One region of the Bradyrhizobium sp. USDA 4541 genome, then DNA from elsewhere that is predicted to be linked to it. Evidence: predicted binding sites of a transcription regulator. Region 1 holds the regulator's gene; each other region holds the start of a gene.
The links. The regulator LexA, encoded in region 1, represses DNA repair genes until DNA is damaged. The targets are predictions, from matches to a motif close to TGTTCNNNNTGTGTTCNG.
Positions count from the first base shown of each region.

Region 2: a site for LexA is predicted at 2,994-3,011, ahead of J2R80_RS09130 (DNA recombination protein RmuC). Genes of this name have one in related genera too.
Region 3: a site for LexA is predicted at 3,888-3,905, ahead of J2R80_RS36700 (ImuA family protein). Genes of this name have one in related genera too.
Region 4: a site for LexA is predicted at 4,239-4,256, ahead of J2R80_RS15520 (PA0069 family radical SAM protein). Genes of this name have one in related genera too.

Region 1 covers NZ_JALJZF010000001.1:5,813,229-5,820,579, forward strand. The annotation lists partial or broken gene J2R80_RS27625 (ComEC/Rec2 family competence protein) at 1-1,721, shown strand, start outside; one part of gene J2R80_RS27630 (IS5 family transposase) at 1,685-2,110, opposite strand; one part of gene J2R80_RS27630 (IS5 family transposase) at 2,113-2,448, opposite strand; gene J2R80_RS27635 (hypothetical protein) at 2,521-2,808, shown strand; gene J2R80_RS27640 (hypothetical protein) at 2,805-3,032, opposite strand; gene J2R80_RS27645 (hypothetical protein) at 3,178-3,606, opposite strand; gene lexA (transcriptional repressor LexA) at 3,863-4,567, opposite strand; gene glp (gephyrin-like molybdotransferase Glp) at 4,811-6,022, opposite strand; gene J2R80_RS27660 (HAD family phosphatase) at 6,049-6,675, opposite strand; gene J2R80_RS27665 (hypothetical protein) at 7,114-7,269, opposite strand.
Region 2 covers NZ_JALJZF010000001.1:1,967,671-1,975,021, forward strand. The annotation lists gene J2R80_RS09120 (hypothetical protein) at 1-37, shown strand, start outside; gene J2R80_RS09125 (AmpG family muropeptide MFS transporter) at 187-1,557, opposite strand; gene J2R80_RS09130 (DNA recombination protein RmuC) at 1,745-2,962, opposite strand; gene def (peptide deformylase) at 3,133-3,660, shown strand; gene fmt (methionyl-tRNA formyltransferase) at 3,811-4,746, shown strand; gene truA (tRNA pseudouridine(38-40) synthase TruA) at 4,746-5,483, shown strand; gene dapE (succinyl-diaminopimelate desuccinylase) at 5,676-6,842, opposite strand; gene J2R80_RS09155 (DUF805 domain-containing protein) at 6,860-7,351, opposite strand, start outside.
Region 3 covers NZ_JALJZF010000001.1:7,616,449-7,623,799, forward strand. The annotation lists gene J2R80_RS36690 (error-prone DNA polymerase) at 1-1,372, opposite strand, end outside; gene J2R80_RS36695 (DNA polymerase Y family protein) at 1,369-3,018, opposite strand; gene J2R80_RS36700 (ImuA family protein) at 2,909-3,742, opposite strand; gene J2R80_RS36705 (UdgX family uracil-DNA binding protein) at 4,072-5,520, shown strand; gene J2R80_RS36710 (inorganic phosphate transporter) at 6,052-7,351, shown strand, end outside.
Region 4 covers NZ_JALJZF010000001.1:3,307,551-3,314,901, reverse strand. The annotation lists gene J2R80_RS15535 (glycosyltransferase family 39 protein) at 1-1,294, opposite strand, end outside; gene J2R80_RS15530 (ribonuclease HII) at 1,616-2,392, opposite strand; gene J2R80_RS15525 (VOC family protein) at 2,487-2,933, opposite strand; gene J2R80_RS15520 (PA0069 family radical SAM protein) at 3,051-4,217, opposite strand; gene J2R80_RS15515 (glycosyl transferase) at 4,382-4,951, shown strand; gene J2R80_RS15510 (helix-turn-helix domain-containing GNAT family N-acetyltransferase) at 4,997-5,938, shown strand; gene moaB (molybdenum cofactor biosynthesis protein B) at 6,053-6,616, opposite strand; gene J2R80_RS15500 (neutral zinc metallopeptidase) at 6,801-7,351, opposite strand, start outside.

The DNA of each region.
Region 1 (7,351 bases):
TGATGCTGGCCGCGGTCGCCGCGGGCTTTGCGACGGCGACCTGGAAGACGGCGCGCGTCGCTCACACGGTGCTGGCGCGGCCGATGTTCTCGGTGGCGCTGACCGGCTTCGTCGAGACGCGCGACATCCGCGAGAAGACCGATCGTTTCGTGCTGCGTGTGGTTTCGATGGAGAGCCCGCGCGACATGACGAAGCTCGATCGGGTCCGGCTCTCGGTGAAGAAGGGCACCGCGCCCGATGTCGGCAGCTTCGTTGAATTGAAGGCACGGCTGATGCCGCCGCTCGGGCCACAGCGCCCGGGCTCCTATGATTTCGGCCGCGACCTGTATTTCCAGGGCATCGGCGCCTCCGGCTTCGTGATGGGCGCCGTCAAGACCAGGGAGCCGCCTGCGACCGGCGGCTTTGCGCTGCGCTACGCCGCCTTCATGCAGGGCCTGCGCGACACCATCGACGCGCGGATTCGCACCACGCTCGACGGCGACCAGCGCGCGATCGCGACCGCCTTGCTCACCGGCCGGCGCGATGCGATCTCGTCGCCGGTCAACGATGCGATGTTCATCTCGGGACTCGGCCACGTGCTGTCGATCTCCGGCTACCACATGGCCGTGGTCGCCGGCGTCGTGTTTTTCGCGGTGCGCGCGCTGCTCGCGCTGTTTCCGGCGCTGACGGCGGCGCATCCGATCAAGAAATGGGCGGCGGCGGCCGCGCTGGTCGCCGCCGCATTCTATCTTCTGCTGTCGGGCGCGGAGGTCGCGACCCAGCGGTCATTCTTCATGACCGCCGTGGTGCTGCTCGCCGTGATCGTCGACCGCCGGGCCATCACCTTTCGCACGCTGGCGGTGGCAGCGCTGATCGTGCTCGCGATCGCGCCGGAGGCGCTGGTGCATTCCAGTTTCCAGATGTCGTTCGCCGCGACGCTCGGGCTGGTGGCGCTGGTGCAGATCGGGCTGCCGAACCTGCTGGCGTCGCCCGACCATTCGGCGACCGCGCGCGTCGCGCTGTGGGGCGGGCGCGAGCTCACGATGCTGATGCTGGCCTCGCTGGTGGCGGGGCTGGCGACGACGCCCTATGCCGCATTCCATTTCCACCGCGTGACGCCCTACGGGCTGCTCGCCAACCTCGCGGCGATGCCGGTGGTCTCGGCGGTCGTGATGCCGGCCGGCCTGCTGGGGCTCGTCGCCATGCCGTTCGGCTTCGACGGCGTGTTCTGGGCGATCATGGGTCTTGGCATCGACTGGATGATCCTGGTGACGCAATGGGGCGCCGCACTCCCGGGCGCGGTCGGCCGCATGGCGGCGTTCGGCATCGGGCCGCTGATCGCAGCGAGCGCCGGCATCATCCTGCTCGGGCTGCTGCGCACGCCGCTGCGCTGGTCAGGTGCGGTGCTGCTGCTGGTGGCCTCGGTCTGGGCGCTCAGGGTGCCGCAGCCGGACGTGCTGATCTCGGGCGACGGCCGCAATGTCGCGGTGCGTGGCGGTGATGGACGGCTGCATCTAATGCACAGCGCCAAGGATGCATTTTTGGTCAAGGAGTGGCTGGCGGCGGACGCCGACGCGCGCACCGCCACCGATGCGTCGCTCGGCGAGGGCGTCTCCTGCGATGCCAGCGGCTGCGTGACCCAGGGACCCGGCGGCGCCTTCGTCGCGCCGGCGACCCGGCCGGAGGCCCTAGGTGGTGTGGACACTTATCGCAGCCATAGGACGATGGCAGCGAGAGTGACGACGGCCCGGTAATTCCGGGCGGTCTTTTCGAAGCGGGTTGCGACGCGTCGGAACTGCTTGAGCTTGCTGAAGCAGCATTCCACGAGATGGCGCTGGGCATAGAGATGTTTGTCGAGCGGATATTTGAGGGCTCGCGAGGGGTTGTTGGGGATGACGGCGAGCGCCTTTTTGGCGGCGATGTCTTGGCGCAAACGATCGGCGTCATAAGCCGTATCGGCGATGACGACCTCGGCGGGCAGCCCCTCGATTAATGCAGCGGCTTGTGGTGCATCGCCCTTCTGGCCCGCGGTGAGCGTGAACCGCACGGGGCATCCCAAGCCGCGTACGGCCATATGTATCTTCGTGCTCAGGCCGCCGCGCGAGCGCCCGATCGCTTGATCTTCAGACCCCCTTTTTTCGCCCCGGCGGCGTGCTGATGCGCCCGGACAATGGTGGAATCGACGATCAGATATTCGAAGTCCGGATCCTCGGACATCGCCTCGAAGATGCGGCACCAGACACCCTTGCGGCTCCATCGACTGAACCGCCGGAACACGCTGTTCCAATCTCCAAAAGCCTCCGGAAGATCACGCCAAGGAGAGCCCGTACGCACGATCCAAAGCACACCTTCCACGAACATCCGGTTGTCCCGCCCGGTCGAGCCCTTCTGATCGGGCCGGCCTATGATCAGCGGCGCCATGCGCTCCCAGGCCGCGTCGCTCAACACCAAACGCTCCATCACACCCAAGGCCGCCTCCCAAAAAGAAGCCTTGAATCTGATTTGCTCTCAAAAGGGAATCCTTAGAGTCCACACCACCTAGTGGACGACTGCGAGCGCGCAGGCCTGATCGTGACGGCGCGGCCGGCGCCGCAGGGCTGCGCGGCATCGGTGATCGATGCCGAGCGGCTGCGCCGCCACGGCGCGCTGGTGCTGCGACGGAGCAGGGACGGCTACGTCGTCGATGCGGTCAAGCCCGGCGGGATCGACCGGCCGTGGTCGCCGGCGGTTCCCGGCGACGGCGAGAGCGAGACGACGCTACGCGCCCCCGCGCCGCGGCCTGCGGTGGATGCGACGCCGGCCGAGACCGATCTGCAGGGCGATGATTAGCCGTGGTCCGGCAAGGGCGCGCTCGGCAGCTCGAACAGGCCGAGATGGTATTCGTCGGAGTCGGGGCCGGCGTCGGGCTTCTTGACGAGAGTGAAGGAAGCCTCGGGAAATTGCTCCCAGACTTTCAGGTCGTCGGCCGTTACCGTCAGCCAACCGAACCGGAACATGTAGCGGCCCGGTTCCGTGACGCGTCCAGCCTTTTGCCATGTGACCTTATCGACCACCGCGCACGTCCTCCGTACCCGATGATGCGCCAAGGTGCCGGCCGACGCAAATCTCCTTCTGCGCCCCGGAAGCGGGAGTCCGGGGTCGCCCGAAATTGCTTAGGTCATCCGCCGCCGAACAGCTCATTCCACGGCGACGATGCGCTCAACCCAAAAACAGCGTTGCGAATGCGGAAGGCCGCCGCTCCACAACCTTCGGCTTCTGCTCGACCGGCGGATGCAGCGCCGGCAATTGCAGCACGCTGACGCGCTGTCCCTCGACCAGCTGGGTCACCAGCACATGGCTGCCGTCGGGGAATTCGACCGCATCATGATGCCGATCGGGCACGTCGGGCTCGACTTCGTTGAATACGCCGACGCGATAGTTCAGCGTCTTGGTCCAGATCCAGCGGCTGTCGTAGCGAACGTTCTCGGCGAAAGCGAGCTCGGTGCCCGGCAGCATGCAGACCGCGACAGTGGGGTCATTCTCCGAAGCAAAGCCGCGGGTCGACGTGCCGCGGAACGTCGTCGTGATCAGCGTCTCTCCGACAATGGCGGGGCGCGATGCCACGGCGTGCAGACTATAGTCACACATCGGATGGCTCCTCATTTCGAGGTAGCGACCCGTGCCTCTCCTTGAGGCATTAGGGCCTCTACCAGAGTGGACGATAGCGAACGAGCGTCTGCTCGTTTCTGGGCGATTGTACGACTGGTCCGAGATCGCTCCGATCACAAACACGCGACGCTGCGCGAGAGGTATCGGAGCGCATCGGGCAGGCCGTACGCTACACTATCATGCAAGGAACGATCCGACGTGTTGCTCGTTCCCGGCCGCCGCAAGTATTTGCAATTCAGTATTTGCGATAAAGGCCGATCAGCTTGCCCTGGATGCGGACCCGGTTCGGCGGCAGGATGCGCACTTCATAGGCGGTGTTGGCCGGCTCGAGCGCGATCGATGCGCCGCGGCGGCGGAAGCGCTTCAGGGTCGCTTCCTCCTCGTCGATCAGCGCCACCACGATGTCGCCGGTATTGGCGACGTCGTTGCGCTGGATCAGCGCCATGTCGCCGTCGAGGATGCCGGCATCGACCATCGAGTCGCCGCGTACCTCGAGCGCGTAGTGCTCGCCGGCGCCGAGCATGTCGGGCGGCACGCTGATGGTGTGGCTGCGGGTCTGCAGCGCCTCGATCGGCGTACCGGCGGCGATCCGGCCCATCACGGGGACCGCGACCGGACGGTTGCCGTCGTCCTCGGCAATCGGCGGCGTGCTGGCGCGCCGGCCGAGGGTGCCTTCGATGACGCTGGGCGTGAAGCCGCGGCGACCGTTGCCGCCGCCGGCCGAGAGTTCGGGCAGCTTGATGACCTCGATGGCGCGGGCGCGGTTCGGCAGACGGCGGATGAAGCCGCGCTCCTCCAGCGCAGTGATCAGGCGGTGGATACCGGACTTCGAGCGCAGGTCGAGCGCATCCTTCATCTCGTCGAAGGAGGGCGGTACGCCGGCCTCTTTCAGACGTTCATTGATGAAACGCAGTAGTTCGTACTGTTTGCGCGTGAGCATCTCGAGTATTCCCCCGGTTGATAGCGTCGTTCGATTCCGAGACTCTTCTGGTGGGGCCTGCAGGCCGGGCCTGACCTCAGGAGCATGTGCTCGATGCACCTGCTTCCATGCAGCTTCCCGAATGTAGACACCAGCACTCGAAACAAATCATGAACGGACACTATATGTTCGATATGTGTTCCGCAACCACTTAATTTCCGGTGAACGTGTCGGGCAACGCACAATCGGCGGGGCGCGAAAACCCTATTCGGGCAGTGTCAGGATCTCGCATTCGCTGCCTTCGACGGCCGCCGCCGCGAACGGCGGGCGCACGAGAAGTGCCCGTGCCGCAGCGAGATTCCCGAGCAACGACGAGTCCTGCTGCGTCACCGGCGTTGCGATCAACGTGCCGTCCTCGCGCGCTTCGAGCCGTGCACGCAGATAGTCCTCGCGTTGGTCGTTGGCGGCGAGGTCGCGGCCGAGCAGGGCGCTCGTGCGGCGATGATGAATCACTTTCCGGCCGCTCAGCGCCCGAATCAACGGCACCAGGAACAGGAAGGCGCAGACATAGGACGACACCGGATTGCCGGGCAGGCCGATCACCCTCATCGCGCCGAGCCGGCCATGCATCATCGGCTTGCCGGGCCGCATCGCAATCCGCCAGAACGTCATGTCGACGCCCTCGGCTTCCAGCGACCGCTTGACGAGATCGTGGTCGCCGACCGAGGCGCCGCCTGTCGTGATCAGGACATCGGCACCGGCCTCGCGCGCCCGGCGGATGCCCGCCGTGGTCGCCTCCACCGTGTCGGCGGCAACGCCGAGGTCGACGGTCTCGGCGCCCTCGGCGCGCGCCAGCGCCCGCAGCGCGTAGCCGTTGGAATAGACGATCTGGCCGGGGCCGGGCTGCGAGCCCGGCATCACCAGCTCGTCGCCGGTCGCCAGCACCGCGACCTTCGGGCGGCGGCGCACCGCAAGTCCCGGATAGTTCATGGCGGCCGCCAGCGACAGCGCGCGGTCGGACAGGCGGCTGCCGCCGGCGAGCAGCACCTCGCCCTCACGGAAGTCGACCCCAGCCGGGCGGATGTGCCGCCCGACGCTGGCGGCCTCCGTGATCGTGATGTGGTCGCCGTCGACGGCGGTGTCCTCCTGGATGATCACCGCGTCGGCGCCATTGGGGATCACGCCGCCGGTGAAGATCCGCACCGCCTCGCCGGCGCCGACCGTCCGGTCGAACGGCCGGCCGGCGGCGACTTCGCCGATCACCTTGAGCCGGGCCTTTAGATCAGCCGCATCGGCGGCGCGCACCGCATAGCCGTCCATCGCCGACATCGGCTGCGGCGGCTGGGTGCGGAGCGCCGCGAGGTCGTGCGCAAGCGTGCGGTGGTAGGCGGCATCGAGCGCGACCATCTCCTCCGGCAGCGGTTCGGCGCCGGCGAGGACGGCGGACAGGGCATCGGCAACCGGCATCAGGGCCACGCTCAGAGTTCCTCAATTCCTAATCTTCAAATTCCAAGTGCGGTCAAAGCCCTTGCCACGTCATCCGTCGATGTCACGTGGATAGCATAAAGGCCGCGGGCCCGCGCACCTTCGATATTGGCGGCCAGGTCGTCGAAAAACAGGATCCGCGACGCCGGCACGCCGATGGCTTTTACCACATGATCATAGGCCTCGGCGTCGGGTTTGCGGAAGCCGATGCTCGAGGACAGGAAGACGTTGCGGAAATGGCTGAGCAGCTCGGCATGGGTGACCGAGAAATGCGCGACATGGGCCGGATTGGTGTTGGAGAAGGCGTAGAGCGGCATCCGCTTGGCGGCCGCCGCGAGCAGCGGGGCGATGCCCGGCATCTCGCCGGTGAAGATCGCATTCCAGCCTTCGAGGAACTGGGCGTCCGTGATGTTGATGCCGAGCGTCCGGCGCAGATTCTCGAAGAATGCCGCGTCGTCGATCCGGCCGATCTCATGATGCTTGAAACTGTCGTCGACGACAAAGCGCGTGGCGAGCTCGGCGGGCGCACACCCGGCATGCTGCGCCCAGTGCGCCATCACCTTGTCAAAGTTGATGTCGAGCACGACGCGGCCGATATCGAACAGCAGCACGTCGACGGAGTTGGGAGTGAATTGCGAGGTCATTGCATGAAACCGTGTACGAGAATTGCGGGCAGGCGGCAATGTCCTCGATTTCAGTGACCGGTGTGTGGATTGTACGTGGCGTTGCATCCATCGCGAGACTGTTCCCGCGCACACCACCGTCGTCCCGGCGAAGGCCGGGACCCATAACCACCGCATTTGATCAGGAACGGGATCGTGGCCCCAGCGTCGCGCAACAATTGAGATTTGGGGTAAGGGGTCCCGGCCTTCGCCGGGACGACGGCGGGTGTCGTCGCTTGTGCGTCAAACATCCGCATTCTCGCGACATGATCTGTCCGAGCCTTGCTCTTCGTTTCACCCTATATTTTTGCTACGGGGCTTGGCTTGCCGCGTCGGGCAACTCAGTGGCACGCGCGCGCGCTTTCAGGGTACCAAGCGACTTGATACCTGCCGGCGGCTTGGTGCCCGCCGGCGTCGCTCTCACAGCCTGGACAGCGCCAAGCCGAGGTAACCGATCAGCGCACCGGTGCTGAGAATGATGACGACGAGCGCCTGTTCCGAGCGTGCTTGCAAGGTTTTCCGGGTCACGGCGTTGGACGCTCCGTCTTCGAGATCATGCGGTCCAACGAACAGCAACGATTTCCGTTCCGGTCCTTCCCCCGGGAACCTTCACGACCTGCCGAGTGACGCGACGGGCGCGGAACAGGAACGCAGGTCG
Region 2 (7,351 bases), 3.8 Mb from region 1:
AGCCATCGTCACCAAGTGGAGCGTAGTGGCGAAGTAGCCACCCCAATTTCGGTGTCATCGCCCGGCTCGACCGGGCGATCCAGTACGCCGCAGCTTCTCCACCGAATCACGAACGCCTCTGGAATACTGGATCACCCGGTCAAGTGTTTAGCCCGGACAGATCACTGACGGGTGATGACAGGGGAGCTAGACCCTGACCGGCCCCAGCTCGTCGAAATGCCCGCGCCTCTGCAGCCAGGCGAGCAGGATCAGGCTCGGGATCGCGACCAGCACGCAGATCACGAAGAACATCTGCCAGCCGACGGCCTTGGCGACATAACCGGCGCCTGACGACAGATAGGTGCGGCCGACCGCGGCGAGCGCCGTGAGCAGCGCGTACTGGGTCGCGGTGTGCAGCGGATTGCGGCACAGCGCCGACAAATAGGCGACGAAGATCACGGTGCCGATCGCGCTGGTGAAATTCTCCGCGGTGATCGCAAGCGCGAGCGCCCATTGATCGACGCCGACATGGGCGAGCCAGGAGAATGAGAGATTGGCGACCGCCTGCAGCACGCCGCCGATCCAGAGGCTGGTCGCGAGCGAATAGCGCCGCGCCACGAAGCCGCCGGCAAAGCCGCCGATCAGGGTCGCGGCAAGGCCGACACCTTTCACGATCGCCGCGTAATCGACCTTGGAAAAGCCGATGTCGATCACGAACGGCGCGGTCATGGTGCCTGAAAACGCGTCGGTGAACTTGAACAGCACCACAAAGGCGAGCGCCGCGAAGGCGTCCTTGCGGCTGAGGAACTCGGAGAACGCGCCGAGCGCGGCATGTAGCACGCGTTCGGCCGGGTTCTGCGCATGCGTCGCCGCCTCCGCGCCCTTCGATTGCGTCGGCTCGGTCGCCGCAAGCGCGGTGACGATGCCGATCACGACCAGCGCGGCCATCACCACGTAGCCCCACATCCAGGCCGACAGGCGCACGAGGCCAGCGGACTCGAAGCCGCTGACGATGAACAGCGCGCCTGCGGTCGAGACCAGCATGCCGACGCGGTACGCCGCGACATAGGACGCCATGCCGGCGGCCTGCTCGCTTTCAGGCAGGCTTTCGACGCGGAAGGCATCGACCACGATGTCCTGCGTCGACGATGCGGTTGCGACCAGCAGCGCGGCGAAGGCCGCGAACCACGGCGATCGCGCCGGATCGGCCATCGCCAGCACCAGGATCGCCGCGATCAGCAGCAGCTGCGAGAACAGCAACCAGCCGCGGCGGCGGCCGAACATCTGCGTGAACAGCGGAACATGCAGCGCGTCGACCAGCGGCGCCCAGAGGAATTTCAGCGTGTAGGGCGTGCCGATCAGCGCCAGCAGCCCGATGGTGCCGAGATCGACCCCGGCCTCCTTCATCCAGACCTGCAGCGTCGAGCCCGACAGTGCCAGCGGCAGCCCCGAGGAGAAGCCCAGCAGCAGCACGATCAGCACCCGCGGCTGCAGATACACCGCAAAACTGTCGCGCCAGGAGGTGGCGGCGGGGGGATTCTTTTCCGATTGGGTCGCGGTCACTTCGGGCGCGGTCATGTCCCTCTGTTAGCAGATTCGACCGCAGCTGCCTTGGCTCCCTCTCCCCGCTCTTTCGCGGGGAGAGGGTTGGGGTGAGGGGCTTTCTCAGCGAATTATGACGGGTGCAATGTGCGGAAGCTCCCCCTCACCCGAAATTCGCGCGATGCGCGAATTTCGACCTCTCCCCGCAAGCGGGGCGAGGTGGCTACTCCCCTGCCTGCAGCTTGCGGGGGGCGGGGAACAGGTCGGGGGCGGGCTTGACGAAGCGGGGGACCTCGATCGGGGTCTCGGACTTGCTGAAGTCGAGTTCCTCGATCCGGCCGGCGCGTTTCTCGATCTTGTCGGCGGAGATCAGGATCTGCCTGACGTCCTCGTTCACCTGGCCGAAATGGGTCTGCAGCTTGAGCACGCGATCGCGCAGGCGGCCGAGGTCGTCGCCGAGATGCATCACCTCGTTGCGGATCTGGTCGGCGGCGTCGCGGATGCGGGCGTCCTTCAGGATCTGCTGCATCACCTGGATCGCCAGCATCAAGAGCGAGGGCGATACCAGCACGACGCGCGCGCGATAGGCCTTCTGGATCACGTCGTCGAAGCCGTCATGGATCTCGGCATAGACCGATTCCGACGGCACGAACATCAGCGCGGTGTCCTGGGTCTCGCCAGGGATCAGGTACTTCTCCGCGATGTCGCTGACATGCTTCAGCACGTCGGCGCGCAGCCGCTGGCTGGCGAATTTGCGCTCCTCGTCGCTGCGCGCATCGTGCAGCGCGGTCATGGCCTCGAGCGGGAATTTCGCGTCGATGCAGAGCGGGCGCTGGTCGGGCAGAAACACCACGCAGTCCGGCCGCTTGCCCGACGTCAGCGTGTACTGGAACTCGAACGAGCCCTTCGGCATGCCGTCCTGGACGATCGCCTCCATCCGCGCCTGGCCGAAGGCGCCGCGCGATTGCTTGTTGGCGAGCACGTCGCGCAGCGTCGTCACCTGGGTGGTGAGCTCGTTGAGGTTCTTGTGGGCGTGGTCGATGATGCCGAGCCGCTCGTGCAGCACGCGCAGCGAATCCATCGTGTTGCGGGTCGATTGCTCCATCGACTGGCCGACCCGGTGGGTCACCGAATCGAGCCGCTCGTTGACGGCGCGGGCCATCTCGGCCTGGCGGCCGGCCAGCGCCTGCGCCATAGTATCAACCTTGGCATCGACCCGCCCGGAGGATTCGCTCTGGGCCCGCAGCATGTCGGCGAGGCGCTCCTCCAGTTCGTCGGCGCGGATGGCCTGGGCCATTGCGAGTTCCGCGCCGCGCCGGCTGGCGCGTGCGATCACCACCGCAATGGCGAACAGCAGGATCAGCGCCAGCGCCCCAAGGCCGATCAAGGCGTCGGAGACACGGACGGGAAGGTCGCCAATCGTGAGGAGAATCTCGTTCATGCCGGCAGTTGTAGCCGATTCGCGGCCAGGTGCGAACGAAGAGGGAACGTTTAAGGCAAATGCATTCCTGATTTTCCGGGTTAATGCGGGGTGAAGAAACGTGGTTAAGGTTGTCCTAACGGGTTCCTGAGCGCATTGACCCCATGAAGTCAGCAGCTTAAATCGCCGCCATGGCATTAAGAGAAATTATCATCCTGCCGGACAAGCAGTTGCGGCTGGTGTCGAAACCGATCGAGAAGGTGACGCCGGAGATCCGCAAGCTGGCCGACGACATGCTCGAGACCATGTATGACGCGCCCGGCATTGGGCTCGCGGCGATTCAGGTCGCGCAGCCGCTGCGGCTGATCACCATGGATCTCGCCAAGCGCGACGAGAACGGCGAGACCACGGCGAAGCCGCGCGTCTTCATCAATCCGGAGATCATTGCGCGTTCGGAAGAACTGTCGGTGTACGAAGAGGGCTGCCTGTCGATCCCCGAATATTACGAGGAGGTCGAGCGGCCGGCGCGGGTGCGCGTGCGATTCACCGATCTCGACGGCACGGTGCATGAGGAGGATGCGGAAGGGCTCTACGCCACCTGCATCCAGCACGAAATCGATCATCTCAACGGCGTGCTGTTCGTGGATTATCTGTCGAAACTGAAGCGCGACCGCGTGTTCAAGAAATTCGAGAAGGCCGCCAAGCGCGCGGCGGAGTAGGCGCGGTCGCTTTCCCGGACGCGTCATGGCCGGGCTTGACCCGGCCATCCACGTCTTGCTTCGCTGTCGCCGAAAACGTGGATGCCCGGGGCTTCTTGTGCGAAGACGCGCTTCGCGCTTAAGCACTCCAACTGCTACCGAGCCTGTCTAATGCCTCTCCGCCTGATCTTCATGGGCACGCCCGATTTCGCGGTGCCGACGCTGCTGGAGCTCGTAGCCCATGGCCATGAGGTCGTGGCGGTCTACACCCGCGGGCCGAAGCCGGGCGGGCGGCGCGGCCTGCAATTGCAGCCGACGCCGGTCGAGCAGGAGGCGCGCCGCCTCGGCATTCCCGTGCTGACGCCGAAGACCCTCAAGACCTCGGAAGCGCTCGAGGAGTTTCGCGCGCATGACGCGGATGCCGCCGTCGTCGTCGCCTATGGCATGATCCTGCCGCAAGCCATTCTCGACGCGCCGAAGCTCGGCTGCTTCAACCTGCATGCCTCGCTGCTGCCGCGCTGGCGCGGCGCCGCGCCGATCAACCGCGCCATCATGGCTGGCGATGCCGCGAGCGGCGTGATGGTGATGAAGATGGATGTCGGCCTCGACACCGGGGACGTCGCGATGGCCGAGCGGTTGCCGATATCGGACAGCATGACGGCATCCGATCTGCACGACGCGCTGGCGCCGCTCGGTGCCGACCTGATGGTGCGCGCGATGGCGGCGCTCGGGCGCGGCGGCTTGCAACTGACGAAGCAGAGCGAGGACGGCGTCACCTATGCGGCCAAGATCGAGAAGGCCGAGGCGCGGATCGACTGGACACAGCCGGCGCATATGGTGCTGCGGCACATTCACGGGCTCTCGCCGTTTCCCGGCGCCTGGTGCGAGCTTGCCGGCGAAGGCGAGCCGGTGCGGCTGAAGATCCTGCGCTGCGAGCTGGCGAAAGGCTCGGGCGCACCGGGCGATGTGCTCGACGACAATTTCGCGATCGCCTGCGGCGACGGCGCGATCCGGATCCTCGAACTGCAGCGCGCCGGCAGGGCGCCGATGAAGGCAGCGGATTTCTTGCGCGGCACGCCGTTGAAGCCGCCTGCGCGGCTCGGCTGATGCCCCGCTACAAGCTCACCATCGAATATGACGGCACGCCGTTCTCCGGCTGGCAGATCCAGGACACCGCGCCGACCGTGCAGGGCGCGCTGGAGGCGGCGGTCAAGGCGATCTGCGGCGAGGACGTGCGCGTCCATGGCGCAGGGCGTACCGATGCCGGAGTGCATGCGCGCGGCCAGGTCGCGCATTGCGACATCGCCAAGCATTTTCCGCCCGGCCGCTTTCGCGACGGGCTGAATGCGCATCTGCGGCCCAATCCGATCGGCGTGCTCGCGGCTGACATCGTGCCCGACGATTTCGAGGCGCGGTTCTCCGCGACCAGGCGGCACTATCTCTATCGCATCACCAACACGCGCGCGAATCTCGCGCTCGACATCGGCCGCGTATGGCGCGTGCCGCGCGCGCTCGATGCTGACGCGATGCACGCCGCCGCGCAGCGCCTGCTCGGCAAGCACGACTTCACCACCTTCCGCGACACCGAGTGCCAGGCCAAATCGCCGGAGAAGACGCTCGATCAGCTCGATGTCACCCGTGACGGCGCCGCCGTCAACATCGTGACGTCGGCGCGCTCGTTCCTGCACAGCCAGGTGCGTTCGATGGTGGGCTCGCTGGTCTGGGTCGGCGAGGGTCGCTGGAGCGCCGACGATCTTGCCGGTGCGCTCGCTGCCCGCAACCGCGCCGCCTGCGGCCCCGTGGCGCCGCCGGACGGGCTCTACCTGATGCGGGTGGATTACTAGGCGGTGTGAATGATCTTGTAGGATGGGTAGAGCGAGGCGAAACCCATCATGTCCGCCGCGATTCGAGGTAATGGGTTTCGCTGCGCTCTACCCATCCTACAGACTGTATCTGGTGCGAGTGGATACTAGTGGCCCCAATCCCTACTGTGCATGGGGTCGTTTTCGATGTTTTTGTCCAGCCGCGCGGCTGGCCTACCCGAAATACCGCTCCAACACGCCCCGATAGATCCGCGTCAGCTTCTCCAGATCAGCCACCGGCGTGCGCTCGTCGACCTGGTGCATGGTCTGACCGACCAGGCCGAACTCGATCACCGGGCAATAGCTCGAGATGAAGCGGGCGTCCGAGGTGCCGCCGGAGGTCGACAGCTCTGGCCTGCGGCCGGTGACCTCCTCGATTGCGGCGACCGCAAGGTCGGTGAACGGGCCGGGCTGGGTGACGAACACGTTCGAGTTCGACGGTTGCCAATCGATATGGGCGCGGATCCGATTGCCGCAGGCTTTCGCCAGCCGCTCATCGACGATCTGCCGCAGGCTCTCCTGGGTGTGGTTGTCGTTGTAGCGGATGTTGAACTTCGCCCGTGCCTGGCCGGGGATCACGTTGCTCGCGGTGTTGCCGACATCGACGGTGGTGAATTCGAGGTTGCTGGCCTGGAACTGCGCGCTGCCGTGATCGAGCGGCTCGTCGCTCAGCGCCACGATCAGCCGCGAGATATCCGGCACCGGGTTGGAGGCACGGTGCGGATAGGCGACGTGGCCCTGCACGCCGTCGACGACCAGCATGCCGGACTGCGAGCCGCGCCGGCCGATCTTGATCATGTCGCCGAGCACTTCGACATTCGAAGGCTCGCCGAGCACGCAATGATCGAATTTCTCGCCGCGCTCGGCGCACCATTTTAGCAGCTTGACGGTGCCGTTGATCGAGACGTCTTCCTCATCGCCGGTGATCAGGAAGGAGATCGAGCCGTTGCCATTCTCTTGTGGCTTGCCGCCGTGGTCCTGCAGATATTGCAGCACTGCGGCGACGCTGCAGGCGATACCGCCCTTCATGTCGACGGCGCCGCGGCCATAGAGATAACCGTCCTTGACCTCGCCGGAGAACGCGCCGAGCGTCCACGCGGCTTCATCGCCGGGCGGCACCACGTCGGTGTGGCCAGCGAAGGTGATATGCGGCGCCGAGGTGCCGATGCGCGCATAGAGGTTGTCGATATCGGCGGTGCCGGGCTCGGAGAAGGTCACGCGGTGGACTTCGAAGCCTGCGGCTTTCAGCAGGTTTTCGAGAACGCCAAGCGCGCCGGCGTCGGCCGGGGTGACGGAGGGGCAGCGAACGAGATCGCGGGTAATCGAGACGGCATCACTCATGCGCCTCGCTTAACACGTCACACGGCGGGTGGACCAGCTTTGTGCGGCACGATATCGAGCTCGCTCTGCTGATCCCAGCCGCGCGCGGAGCGCGACCCGCTGTCGCGGCCTTGCCGCACATGGGTTTTCCCAAGCGGATTGGGGCCGTAGCGATTGGGGTAGCTGGTGCCGCGCAGAAAGGCGAGCTCGACGAAGCCCCAGACATAAAGCACGAAGACGATCAGGCCCGCGGCCGTCACCCAATAGGATTCATCGGAGAGCCGGTCCGAGAACTGGCTCATGAGACCCGGGATCGCGAAGAACGGGACCATCCACCAGCCGCTCTTGTCGCGGTCGTGCAGTCGCTTGATCGAGACAGCGACATAGACCCAAACGAACAAGAACGTTCCGCAGGCCTTGACCAGCAATGCCGGCAATCCGGCCCAGCTCAGCGATTTGTAGCTGTCGGGGTCGAAGGCCCGGAAGATGTCGTCGACATTGAAGCTGAACCCGTTCTTGCCGCCGAGGCC
Region 3 (7,351 bases), 1.8 Mb from region 1:
CCTTGCCCCAGCTGCCCCACACGGTGTCGGCGAGCGCCGCGGTGACGTCCTCGGTCAGCCCGAGCGCCTTGCCGACGTCACGGATCGCGCTGCGCGGGCGATAATGGATCACGGTGGCGATGATCGCGGCGCGGTGGCGGCCGTAGCGGCGGTAGACATATTGCATCACCTCCTCGCGCCGCGAATGCTCGAAATCGACGTCGATGTCGGGCGGCTCCAGCCGCTCCTTGGAGATGAAGCGCTCGAACAACAGATCGACCTTGGTCGGATCGACCGAGGTGACGCCAAGCACGAAGCAGACCGCGGAATTGGCTGCCGAGCCGCGTCCCTGGCACAGGATGTTCTGGCTGCGCGCATAGTGCACGATGTCGTGCACGGTGAGGAAGTAATGCGCGTATTTCAGCTCGGCGATCAGCGCGAGCTCCTTGTTCAGGGTGGTGCGAAGCTTTTCGTCGATCTCGCCGCCGAAATATTTGTCGACACCGGCCCAGGTCAAATCTTCCAGATGCTGCTGCGCGGTCTTGCCCGGCGGCACCGGCTCGTCGGGATACTGATATTTGAGCTGGTCGAGCGAGAAAGAGATGCGTGCAGCAAAGCGCATGGTTTCCGCGATCGCGTCCGGCAGATCGCGAAACAGCCTGATCATTTCATGCGCCGGCTTGAGATGCCGCTCGGCATTGGCCTCGAGCCTGCGGCCGACCGCCTCGATCGTGGTCTTTTCGCGGATGCAGGTCAGCACGTCCTGCAGCGGGCGGCGCGCCGGATGGTGATAGAGCACCTCGTTGGTGGCGATGAGCGGCACACCGGCGTCGGTGGCGAGGCCATGCAGCCGCGCGAGGCGGCGCCTGTCGTCGCCGCGATAGAGCAGGCTTGCGGCGAGCCAGACGCCGTCGGCGGCGCTTGCCTTCAGCTTTGCAAGCAGATCGAGCGTGCCTGCCTCCTCAAAGCGATGCGGCAGCGCCAGCACCAGGAGCTGCCCCTCGACGAAGTCGAGGAGGTCGGCGAGCTTCAGATGGCACTCGCCTTTCTCGATCCGCACGATGTCGTCGCCGCGCTTGCCGCGGGTCAGGAGCTGGCACAGCCGGCCATAGGCGGCGCGATCGCGCGGATAGACCAGGATGTCGGGCGTAGAGTCGATGAAGACGATGCGGGCGCCGATCAAAAGCTTTGGCGGATGGGCAACCTTCTCGCTGTCGAGCTCCTTCCAGGCGCGCACCACGCCGGCCAGCGTGTTGTGATCGGCGAGCCCGATCACGGGAATCCCGAGTTCGCTCGCCTGATGCACATAGGCGCGCGGATCGGAACCGCCGCGCAGGAAGGAGAAATTGCTGGTAATGCCGATCTCGGCATAATCAGGTGGAGGTGCGCTCATGCGAACAGCCCATGCACATACCAATTGGCCGGAACGGGCTTGCCCTCCTCGTCGCGCAGCTCGCTCTCGTAGAGACCGTCGCGAAAGATCCAGAAGCGCTGGCCTTCGGCATCCTCGACGCGGAAATAATCGCGCGTCAGCGACGCGCCGTCCTGCTTCCACCATTCCATCGCGATGCGCTCGGGGCCCTCGACCCGCACCACCTCGTGCTGCGCGCGCCGCCAGGTGAATTGATGCGGCGGACCGTCGGGCACGGTCGCGAACGGCACCTTGATCGGTTCGGGCTGCTCGAATAGCCGCAAGGGACGCAGCGGTGGTTCGCTCGCAACGTGCTCCGGCCAGGCGGCGGCGCTGGCCGCGGCCAGATGATGCTGCGCCGGCAGCGCGAGCGCCGATCGTTCGGGGATGTGGCTCTCCAGCGGCAGATGCACGACGACGCGTTTTCCGCCGATGCGGGCGGCGATGCGGTCGATCAGCGCCGAGAGCTCGTCATTGTCGTGTATGGTGGCGTCGAGATCGCGCTGCTGCTGTACCACGATCTCGGTACGCCCTGCGGCGAGGCGAATGAGATCGAAGCCGAAGCCGGGATCGAGCGGATCATTCAGCGCATCGAGCCGCTCGCGGAATAGGCGATCGATCATCTCGGGCCGCGTCACCGGACGCCCGGTCTCGACCATGATCGCGCGCACCGCACCGTCAGTGCGGAAGAAGCTCGCTTCCAGCTGCCGCGCACCTTTGCCCTGCTTGTCCATCGCCGCAACCAGCATCTTGGCAAGGCTTGAGAGCGTCAGCGCGATCACGGTGTCGGTCGCGATCGGCTCGGGGAAACGCTTCTCGACGATGTAATCGGGCAGCGGCTTGCGCGGGCTGATCGGGGCATCGCCCTGCCCGAGCGCGTGGCTGAGCAAGGTGGTGAAGGCCGCACCGAACCGCGCCGAGATTTCATGCGGCGCGCGCGAGGCGACATCGCCGATGGTCTTCAAGCCGGCGCGGCGCAGGCCGGTGGTGACAGCGGCATCGGCACCGAGCGCCGACACCGGCAGCGGACCGACCGCCGCCGCTTCCTCGCTATCGGGGACAATCTTGCCCGAGGCGGTGCGCGTCAGCGTACGCGCCGCGATCGAGGTGCCGGCAATCGCCGCGCTGACGGCAAAGCCTCGCCGGCTCAGCGCCCCCGTCACGGTCTGCAGCAGCGCGCGCTCGCCGCCGAACAGATGCGCGCAGCCGGTGATGTCGAGAAACAGACCGTAAGGCAGATCGAGCGCGACCAGCGGCGTGAAGCGATCGCACCAGTCGGCGATGTCGTTCAGCGTCTTCAGATCGGCGGCGGGATCGGCATCATAGACCGTGAGCTCCGGACAGATCGCCCGCGCATTGGCGAGCGGCAGCCCGATCGACAGCCCGGCGCGCACCGCGGCCTCGTCGATCGCGTGCAGCAGGATGGCGTTGTGGTCTTTTGCGACGACGACGCTGGGGAGTTCTGCTTTCTTCGCCTCTCCCGCTTGCGGGAGAGGGAGCCCTGCCACCTCCCGTGCATCAGCTTGCGAGGCGATGTCCTGCGCGAGCTTGCGCTTGATGCGGTCGATGGGCAGGCGTGGCAGCCACAGGCTGAGGATACGCCGACGGTTCACTGAATTGGCACTCATCACATTTCCATTCCATGATCCATCGCCCGACAGGGCCATGACGATTGCGCACGAGTTCGGCCTCGAAGCGCGGCGCGCCCCACACGCTCGCGGCATTGCCCGGCGGCGAATGCGCCGCGCGCACGATCCAGCGCGTCTCCGCGGTCGAGGGGATCGGGGTTGCCGCGATCCGCAGCACCAGCGCGGTGACGCCGGAGGCCTGCGCGGCCAGGGTCAATTTGCGGCTGGCGACGAGATCGAGCTGGCGCGCCTGGCCCCAGACCTCGAGCACGACCGCGCCGAGCGCATCGCAGGCGAGCGCGTCGGCCGCGGCGCGCAGGCCGCTATCGACATCGGCAGCGCGCACCGTGACCAAGAGGCGCGGATCGAGGCCGAGCTCGGCAAGCCCGCGCATCGATAGCGCGCCGTTTTCGCGATCGGAAAAATCCTGCCGCACCCAGACCAGCGGCTTGCGTGCCGACAGCCGTCCGGCGAGCCCCGCAATGAAGCCGGTCGCCGCGCCGCCTTGATGGCCGGCCGCGAACACCTCGTGCAATGCCGCCGGCGCAAGCCCGCCGCGCAGCATCGCATCCGCGCCGGCATGGCCGAGCGCGACGCGGTTCGGCATCGCCGCATCCGATGACGCCTCGATACGCGCGATGCTGCCGCGCAGAGACGCAAGCGTACCTATGCGTGCGGCGGCGCATGATCCGCCAAAGTGTGAGCGGTTTGGCGACAAGATCATGCGCCTTTCTTAAAAAAGAGGAGCGCGATCGGACGCAAAACCGGCGACCACTTTTGCTGATCGCGCTCCGGCATATGCGCCGCTCCTTCCAACCAAAATTTGAGGCCGTCACTGGTCTGAACAGAGAACCAGGGACTGGCTCATTTGTTCATGATATGTTCTAATATAAAGCTAACAGGGCCCGCGGAGTCAATCGGATTGGTGAGATCATCGATTAATGAGTGGAATCAATGGGATTCAGCAGCCGCCGAACCGGACAGGCCCTCATCTTCCGCAAGTCAGGCACGCAGGCCCCGAAAATGACGGCGTGACGGAAACGGAGCAATCGCATGCGCATCATCGTGCTCGACAACGACACCGATTTCGAGGGCTGGCGCAAGGCCGCGCGGCGATTGGCGCTGAACGATGTGAAGCCCGCGGAGATCACATGGACCGTACGCAGCGACGACGAATTGTCGTCGGCATCCTGCGTGAATGAATTGCCGGATACGCCGCAGGCGCGGTTCAATGTGTCGGCCAAATTCGTCGAGCTCGCAAAGGCCGCGATCCTGCATCGCAGTGACGAACGCTTTGCCCTGCTCTATCGCCTGCTGTGGCGGCTGCGCAGCCGTCACGATCTGCTCAGTGCGACCGATGATCCCGATATCGCCGAGGTCCACGCGATGGCGCGCGCGATCTATGTCGATATCGACAGGATGCATGCGCATCTGCGCTTCCGCGAGATCGGCCGCGAGCGGACGGCTCATTACGTCGCCTGGTTCGAGCCGGAGCATCACATCGTCGAGCTTGCCGCGCCGTTCTTCGCCGGCCGCTTCGCCGACATGCCGTGGTCGATCCTGACCCCCGACGTCTGCGCACATTGGGACGGGCACGCGATCTCGATCACGCCGGGCGTCGCCAAATCCGAAGTGCCGACCGAGGACCGGCTCGAGGAGGCCTGGCGGCGTCACGACAACGGCCGCTTCAATCCCGCACGGCTGAAAGTGATGGAGATGCCGCAAGCCTATTGGAGGAACCTGCCCGAGGACTCGATCATTAAGCCTCTGATCGAAGACGCAATGCGCATGACCAGCGGCCCCTTCATCGCACGCAAGGCGGCCGAGCCGCAGAAGCGGCAGGATACGCCGATGCCCCGCAAGCAAGTTCAAGGCAAGCAAGTTCAAGGCAGGCAAGCTCACGACACCATCGCGGCCTTGCGCGAGGAGGCCGCCGATTGCCGAGCCTGCCCGCTGTGGAAAGACGCAACCCAGACCGTGTTCGGTGAGGGACCGCAAAGCGCAACGCTGATGCTGGTCGGCGAGCAGCCCGGCGACAAGGAAGATCTCGCAGGCCACCCCTTCGTCGGACCGGCCGGCCAGATGCTCGATCGAGCGCTGCAGGAAGCCGGCATCGATCGCCGCAAGGTCTATGTCACCAATGCAGTGAAGCACTTCAAATTCGTGCCGCGCGGCAAGATCCGGCTGCACCAGAAGCCGAGCACACCGGAGATCCGCGCCTGCCGCCAGTGGTATGAGCGCGAGCTCGCCACCATCAAGCCGGACCTCGTGATGGCGCTCGGCGCCACCGCGGCGCAGAGCGTGCTCGGCAAGATCACGCCGATCAACAAGAACCGCGGCCATCTGATCGACCACGACGGAACCAAGGTGCTCGTCACCGTGCACCCGTCCTATCTGTTGCGGCTGCCGGATGAAAAAGCCAAGGCGCTGGAATATCAGCGCTTTATCGACGACCTGAAAATCGCCGCACATCAGTTGCGCAGATCAGTCGATGCAGCTTGAGTTCCGCAAAACCAGCGGAACCTGAGGAACCACATCGCAACGAGAAATTGTTCTAAGCCGCGGACAAATACCTACAACCTTTAATTGATCCGTGGTAGGGTAGCATGTTCCGCAGGTATCGGGCGTCATGTTCACGCCATGACGTACCCTGAGGCGGGCGCGCTGCGCGGTTTGCTAGCCCCGATCGTGCGGCGCGCCACCTCATCTCTCAATCCCCCTCCCTCATTTCGCAACCTTCCACTCGCAGGCGTCCGCCGAATTCTCCGGCTGCCCGGCCGGCCGGATGCCAGTGTGATGTCGTCCGCACATTGTCTCGTCCTGCGAAACGCAGGCAGCTTTCCGTCGCGATCCGCGATCCTTGTTGCTGAAGATTGCCACGAGGCCGCGAAGCCACGTGCGCGCTCAATGCGTTGCACAAAACTTCGGCTCGATGTCCACCGCCACGGGAGACCGGCGCGGCTCGCGGGCCGGATTTCAATTGCTTGTCATATGCATCGATCAAAATCGGGAGCATTGGGACAGGAGTTTACCATGAGCGATATGGCGTTACCCGGCTCGATCGAGCCCGCCCTGAAAAAGGGTCCGGACCTCGACAAGGGCTTTCATCCTCTCACCGGGGTTATCTATTTGGGCGTGGTTGCGGCCGCGCTGCTGTTCGTTGCCTACAGCATCTATGCCGATGTCGACGCCACCGGCACGCGCATCACCTCGTTCCTGCCGTATATCCTGCTGTTCGTCGCGCTGCTGATCGCGCTCGGCTTCGAATTCGTCAACGGCTTCCATGACACCGCGAACGCGGTCGCCACCGTGATCTACACCCGCTCGCTGCCGGCGCATGTCGCCGTGGTGTGGTCGGGCATGTTCAACCTGATCGGCGTGCTGCTCTCCAGCGGCGCCGTCGCGTTCGGCATCGTCTCGCTGCTTCCGGTCGAACTGATCCTGCAGGTCGGCAGCAGTGCCGGCTTTGCCATGGTGTTCGCGCTCTTGATCGCCGCCATCATCTGGAATCTCGGCACCTGGTGGCTCGGCCTGCCGGCCTCGAGCTCGCACACCCTGATCGGTTCGATCATGGGCGTCGGCATCACCAACGCGCTGCTGCGCGGCCGTGACGGCACCTCGGGCGTCGACTGGTCGCAGGCGACCAACATCGCGAAGGCGCTGCTGCTGTCGCCGCTGTTCGGCTTCGCGCTCGCCGCCGGCCTGCTCTACCTCCTCAAGATCGCGCTGCAGCGCGCGACGCCGGCGCTGTTCGGCGAACCGGTCGGCGACCAGCCGCCGCCGTGGTGGATCCGCGGCATCCTGATCCTGACCTGCACACTGGTCAGCTTCTTCCACGGCTCCAATGACGGTCAGAAGGGCATGGGCCTGATCATGCTGATCCTGATCGGCACCGTGCCGACCGCCTATGCGCTGAACCGCGCAATGCCCTCGAGCCAGATCGAGCTGTTCACGGCGCACTCGACCGCGGCCAGCAAGGTCATCGAAGGCAAGGCCGCCGGTTACAACGTGATCGGCAACCCGCGCCCGGCTGTGACCAACTATGTCGCGCAGCACCAGATCAACGAAGGCACCTTTCCGTCGCTTGCGGTGCTGGTGCGCGACATCGGCCAGCAGATTGCCCAGTATGGATCGCTGGCCAAGTTCCCGGCTGACGCGGTCGGCAACACCCGTAACGACATGTACCTGGCGTCCGAGGCGATCCGTTTCCTGATGAAGGACAAGGAAGCCGAGCTGACCGCTGCCGACATCGCCACGCTGAACCAGTACAAGGGCTCGCTCGATGCCGCGACGAAGTTCATCCCGAGCTGGGTGAAGTTCGCCGTCGCCATCG
Region 4 (7,351 bases), 2.5 Mb from region 1:
GCGGCGTGGCGTCGAGCAAAAGATGCGGGCGGCGGCGGTTCATCGCAATCAGGCTGGCAAGTTCGGGATCGCCGGCCACCGCGCGCAGGCGCTGGTTGGTGCGGCGCTCATAGCTGTCATCGAAGAAGCGGCCCATCGCGGCTGCCGGCAGCGAGGTGGACGCCTCCGTGGTGCTGGTCCAGGGCAGGAACAGCGCCGCCGCCAGCGCGAGCGCTGCAGGCGCCGCGACCGCCAAGGCCCAGACCGAACGCAGCAGCCGCTGCCGCCTGAGCGGGATCAGTTCGCCGGTCGCGACCACGACGGCAAGCCCGGACATCAACAGCGCCACTCCGGCGCCGCCGAAGGCGCGATCGAGATTGAACAGCGCGGAGACGAAGCTGCTCGCGATCGCCGGCGCGAACGCGAAGAAATACACGAATTGCCGCGCCAGCGGACTGACCGGCGGGCGGTTGATGATCGGGGCATCCTCGGTCTTGCCGGCGAACCAGCGCGAATTGAGGATCGCCAGCAGCGCGATCGCGGCGGTCGCCACGATCAGCCCGCCGAGCACCACGCCCCAGCGCAGCGCGCGCGCCTTGAGATCGGCGAGTGCCGGCAAGGCCGGCAGCGCCAGGACGTCGGCGCGGAGCATCCAGATCAGGTAGGGCAGCGCCAGCACGATGATGACGAGCAGCGCGTAGATCGGATCGACCGACTTGAGCATGCGCCGCCCGCGCTCGGTTGCGAGCGCAAAGCCTGTCACGAGCAGGATCATGCCGATCGCCGCCGGCGTCGTCAGCAGCAGGAGCCCGCAATCGATCGACCAGGCGAACCAGGCGTTGCGCCGGTTCTGCCCGATCAGTTGCCAGGAATGCAGCAACAGCAGCGCCCAGAGCGGGCGCGCCAGGATCAGCGGGCCGAACTCGACGCTTGGCGAGGAGAACACCACGACCGTCATCGACAGCAGCACTGCCAGCACGCCCTGCGGGCCACCGACGATGGCGCGCGCCAAGGCGTAGAAGGCGATGAAGGTGACGATCTCGCAGACCTGCGCCAGGAGATAGACGCCGAACACGTGATTGCCGACGGCGCGGAAGGCGATGTCGGCGAGCCAGAACGCGAGCGGCGGCCCCATGTCGGTGCCGACCTGATATTCGCGGCCGAAGGCGAGGATGGTGGCGAGGTTGCCGGGCGGACTGCCGTAGAAGATGGCCGGCAGGAACAGCCAGATCGCGGCCTGCGCCAGCACCACGATCCAGACCACGAGGCGCGGCCGGGCGCGGATCAGTTCGACAACCAGGGAGGTAAACCGCATGAAACGCCTGAAATGCCCCAGCCACCCGTATCAAGCGGCGCCATCTGATCCCGAGGTTTTTTGATAAACGGCGGCGGCGATGGAGGCAACCGGGCTGGATGTGTCCACGGTGCAAAGTCAAACATCGCTGTCATGCCCCGCGAAGGCGGGCATCCAGTACGCCGCGGCGGCCAGGCTTGAGCACAACGGTCTCTGGAATACTGGATCGCCCGGTCCCGTCTTCGCCAAGGCTTCGACGAGGCCAGGGCCCCCTGGCGCGCCGAAGCTTTAGCGGAGGCGGCGAGCCGGGCGATGCCACCGAGAGTGCGGCGCCGCCGCGCTTTACGCCGCTTCGGATGCCGCGGCTTCGCTTTCGGCGTCCACCGTGAACAGGTCGGGCTCCGCCGGGACCGGGAAATGCTTCAGCCGCGCCGCGACGACGGGAGCGAAGAAACTGCGGTGATGGCTGCTGGGGCCGAGCCGGTCGAGCGCCTCGAGGTGCTCGGGGACGGCATAGCCCTTGTGCTGCTCGAAGCCGTAGCCGGGGCAATCCAGCGCCAGCGCGCACATCAGGCGGTCGCGCGTCACCTTGGCGATGATCGAGGCCGCCGCGATCGAGGCCACGATGCCGTCGCCGCCGATCACGGCGTCGCAGTCGCAGGGCGTGGCGAGCTTGTCGCGGCCGTCGACGAAGACATGCTTCGGCATTTCCGGCAGCGCATGCACCGCGCGCGCCAGCGCCCACAGCGAGGCGCGCAGGATGTTGTCGCGGTCGATCCGCGCCCGTGACGCCACCGCGACCGAGAACGCTGCTGTCGCGCAGATTTCCTCGAACAGTTCCTCGCGGCGCTCGACGGTCAGCCGCTTCGAATCATCGAGGCCCTTGGGTATCCGATTTGGGTCCAGCACCACGGCGGCGGCGACCACCGGGCCCGCCAGCGGCCCGCGCCCGGCCTCGTCGCAGCCGGCGACCGGCCAGACGCCGCGCTTGATCAGCGCGCGCTCGCGCCGAAAGCTCGGCCGCGTCACCACGATGACGCGCTTGTCCGGCTTGGCCGGCTCGGCCGGCTTCTTCTTCGACGCGGTCTTTGACGTGCGATTGGACTTGTCCCGAATCATGCGGGGATCGTGGTCAAGCCCGGCCCGCGGCGCAACCGGGAACCTGGCGCCCTTCCCCGTTATTCAATCCGCCACCCTAATCGGGATCGGCGCTCTAATCGGGGATTGACACCCGGCGGTCGTCGCGAACCTCAAAGCCCGGCGCGCGCACCACTTCCCAGGCGTGGCCGTCGGGATCGCCGAAATAACCGCAATAGCCGCCATAGCTGGTCGGCTGCGCGGGTTTCAGCAGCCTGGCGCCTTTCGACAGCGCGAACGCCATCACACGATCGACCTCGGCGTCGTCGTTGCAGTTCCAAGCGATCGCGACGCCGCGGAACGCTGAAGGCCGTGGCTGATCCGGCAGCCCGGCATCGGCAGCGAGCAGATGCCACGGGAACAGGCCGAGCACGGTGCCGCCGGTCTCGAAGAAGGCGACCTCCTCGCCGGTCGCGCGCATCTTCCTGGAGAAGCCGAGCGATTCATAAAAGCCGATGCTGGCGCGCATGTCGCTGACGCCCAGCGTGAGGACGGTGAAGCGTGCGGTCGGGGCGTTACTCATGTTTACCTTTCCCGTCGTTGCGAGCGAAGCGACGCAATCCATTGTTCCACATATTCGGATGCATGGATTGCTTCGTCGCTTCGCTCCTCGCAATCACGATCATCACTTTGCTGGCACCTAAAACAAGCTCAGCTGCTGCCCGCTGCGCTTCGGCTTGGCGAAGTGATCGGTGGTCAGCTTGGTCCGCCGCTTGTTGAGGCCGAGCTTTTCGCAGGCGATCTCGAAGCGGCGGCCGATCATCCAGGCCATCGGGCCGGTGCCCTTCATCCGCGTGCCCCATTGCGAGTCGTAGTCGCGGCCACCGCGCATGTCGCGGATCAGCGTGAAGACGTGACGGTAGCGATCGGGATAGTTGGCCATCAGCCATTCGCGGAACAGATCGCGCACCTCGAGCGGCAGCCGCAGCAGCACATAGCTCGCCTCCCTGGCGCCGGCATGTGCGGCGGCATCGAGGATGCGCTCGATCTCGGAATCGTTCAGCGCCGGGATCACGGGTGCGACCATCACCGTGGTCGGGATGCCGGCATCCGTGAGCCGCTTGATCGCCTCGAGCCGCTTCGGCGGGGTCGAGGCGCGCGGCTCCATGGTGCGGGCGAGTTTCGGGTCGAGCGTCGTCACCGAGAGCGCGACCTTGGCGAGATTGCGCTTGGCCATACGTACCAGGATGTCGATGTCGCGGGTGACCAGCGCCGACTTGGTGACGATGCCGACCGGATGGCCGGCGCGCTCCAGCACCTCGAGGATGCCGCGCATGATCTTCCGGTCGCGCTCGATCGGCTGATAGGGATCGGTGTTGGTGCCGATCGCGATCATCCGCGCCTCGTAGTCCGGTGCCGCCAGCTCCTTCTCGAGCAGCGCGGGTGCGTCCGGCTTGGCGAACAGCTTCGATTCGAAGTCCAGCCCCGGCGACAGGCCGAGATAGGCGTGGGTCGGCCGCGCGAAGCAATAGACGCAGCCGTGCTCACAGCCGCGATACGGATTGATCGAGCGGTCGAAGCCGATGTCGGGCGAGTCGTTGCGGGTGATCACCTTGCGCGAGGTGTCGAGCGCCACGCTGGTCGCAAATGGCGGCAGGTCCTCGAGGCTCTGCCAGCCGTCGTCGAAGGCAACGCGCGCCTCGGCCTCGTAGCGGCCGCTGGCGTTGGACTGCGCGCCGCGGCCGCGCCGCCGCTCGCGCTCGATCGCGACCGCAAGCTCGGGAAAAGGGGAAGGTGCACCCGCCGGGTTATCGGAGGGCGCCGTTACCGGCGGGTGCTTGAGGGCATGAGAGGATGCTCGGCTCATGCTTTGAAGCTAACACGGCACGAGAACAAATCAAGAACATGAACGGAGAAATTCCACAAAACCTTGCTACAAAATTCTGCAGGCGAACAGGCTGCTTTGAATATGACAAGGTGATAACACGGCCGGAGTTTCTCCACCGTTTGAGCCATCGAAGCCTCAAAATCATGCTGAGCGTGATCATTCCAACCGACGGCGTCGAGCGCACCGCGGTCGCAACATTGGCGGCGCTGGTGCCGGGCGCGGCCGCCGGCGTCATCCGCGAAGTGCTGCTGGTCGACCGCAGCAACAGCGATGTGATGGAGCGCGTCGCCGACGTTGCCGGCTGCCGTTTCATGCGCTTCGAGGGCACGCGCGCCGCGGCGCTTGCGGCAGGCGCGCGGCAGGCGCGGTCGCCCTGGCTGATGTTCCTGCATCCGGGCGCAGTGCTCGATGCCGGCTGGATCGAGGAAACCACCCAGTTCATCCAGATGGTGGCGGCCAGCGGCAAGGACCGCGCCGGCATCTTCCGCTACGCCCGCGCACCCTACACCGACCCGGGCCTGCGCGACGGCCTCAAATTCGTTGCCCGGATGATCACCGGGCCCTCGGCCGAACAGGGCCTTTTGATCGCGCGCGAGCATTACGAGCGGATCGGCGGCTACCGGCCCGATGCCCGCCGCTCCGAGGCGCGCCTGCTGCGCCGGCTCGGCCGTTCCTCCCGCACCATGCTGCGGAGCCGGATCATGGTGGCCTGAACAAAGCGCTTGCGGATTATTTGATTCCGTCAAATAATATGCTTGATGAAATCAAACTTCCATGACACCACGCTCGAGAGCCAGGTCGCCGCGGTCCGCGGCTTCAGCCGGTTCTATACCCGCAAGCTCGGCATCATCGAGCCGAAGCTGTTGCACTCACCATTCACGCTGCAGGAAGCGCGGATCATCTACGAGCTCGCGCACCGCGAAAATTGCACCGCAACCGATCTGGTGCGCGATCTCGACCTCGATGCCGGCTTCGTCAGCCGCACGCTGGCGGCGCTGCAAAGGCGCCAGATCGTGACGCGGAAGCCATCGAAGGCCGACAAGCGCGTCAACGAGGTGGCCCTCACCGCCAAGGGCCGCACTGCTGCCGCCGATCTCGACTGCCGCTCGCGCAGCGAGGTCGGGACGCTATTGAAGCAGATGGACGGCGACCGTCGCGCCGCGGTGGTGCGCGCCATGGGCACGATCGAGCAATCGCTGGAGCCGCCGGCCGAGAAACCGGTCGGCTTCCTGCTGCGCAGCCATCGCGTCGGCGACATGGGTTGGGTCGTCTCGCGGCAGGGACAAGCCTACGCGGAGGAGTATGGCTGGGACATTAGCTACGAGGCGTTGGTGGCCGAGATCTGCGCGCAGTTTCTGCGATCGTTCGATCCGGCGCGCGAGCATTGCTGGATCGCGGAGGTCGACGGCGAGCCGGTCGGCTCGGTCTTCCTGGTCGACGGCGGCGACGGGGTCGCCAAGCTGCGCCTGCTGCTGGTGGAAGAAAAGGCGCGCGGGCTCGGCGTCGGCCGCGCACTGGTCGAGCAATGCATCCGCGCCGCGCGCGAGAAGGGTTACAAGAAGATGACGCTGTGGACCCAGAGCATCCTGGTCGCCGCGCGCGGCATCTACGCCCGTGCCGGCTTCGAGCGGGTCAAGGAAGAAAAGCACCACAGCTTTGGCGTCGACCTAGTCGGCGAGACCTGGGAGCTGGAGTTGTAGGGCTCTTTACCCTCCGGCGTCATTCCGGGGCGATGCGCAGCATCGAACCCGGCATCTCGCGCCACAATCTCTGGATTCCGGGTTCGCGCTTCGCACGCCCCGGAATGAGGGAGGCTAAGCGCTCGCGCCTTTCGCCTTCGGGCGGCGCAGATGTTCATCCAGCCGCGGCATGATCTCGACGAAATTGCAGGGGCGCGTGCGGTAGTCGAGTTGCGCCGCCAAAATGCCGTCCCAGCCGTCGCGGCAGGCGCCGGGCGAGCCGGGCAGGCAGAAGATGAAGGTCGCGCCCGCAACGCCAGCGGTGGCGCGGCTCTGGACAGTCGACGCCCCGATCTTGGCGTGGCTCAGCATGTGGAAGGCGATCGAAAAGCCGTCCATCCGCTTCTCGAACAATGGCTCGACCGCCTCCGGCGTCACGTCGCGGCCGGTGAAGCCGGTGCCGCCGGTGGTGATGACGGCATCGACAGCGGGATCGGCGATCCAGCGCCGGATCACGGCTCTGATCGCCTCGACATCGTCGGTGACGATCTCGCGCGCCGCGAGCTTGTGGCCGGCCGCGGTGAGACGGTCGGCCAGCGTGGTGCCCGACTTGTCATCCGCCAGCGAGCGGGTGTCGGAAATCGTCAGTACCGCGATATTGAGCGGGATGAATGATTTGGATTCGTCGAGTGAGGACATTTGCACCTCTTTCCATCCCGCTGACGACATCCTGAGGTGCTCGCCTCGCGGTGCACTTGCATCACTGGGCGAGCACCTCAGGATGGGCCACGGGCTCCGTCATCCTTCGAGGCTCGCCAACAGGCGAACATATCCCGAGTGAGCGCGTTCGCGCTCATCCGGGGATGACGCTACCGGCACACGGCTACAAGCTACCGCCGAACGTGTTGCAGGCCTGCACGGTGCCCTGCTGGTAGCCCCTCATGAACCACTCCTTGCGCTGCGCGGCGGAGCCGTGGGTGAAGGAATCAGGCACCACCCTGCCCGTCGCCTGCCGCTGCAGCGTGTCGTCGCCGATCGCGTTCGCGGTGGTCAGCGCGGCGTCGATGTCGCCGGCCTCGAGGAAGCCCGGCCGCTTCTTCTCCTCGCGGTTGACCCAGACGCCGGAAAGGCAATCGGCCTGCAGCTCGACCTTGACCTGCAGCGCGTTGGCCTCGGCCTTGCTGCCGGCCTGCTGCTGCAGCCGATTCACGCGCGGAATGATGCCGAGCAGGTTCTGGATGTGATGGCCGGCCTCATGCGCGATGATATAGGCCGCGGTGAACTTGCAGGCGTTGCCCGAGCAGCCGCGGAAGCGCGTCTCGACCTCGCGGAAGAAGCCGGTGTCGAGGAAGATGGTCTTGTCCGGCGGGCAGTAGAACGGTCCCATCGCCGACTGCGCCATGCCGCAGCGGCCGCCATTCGTGGCATTGCGGA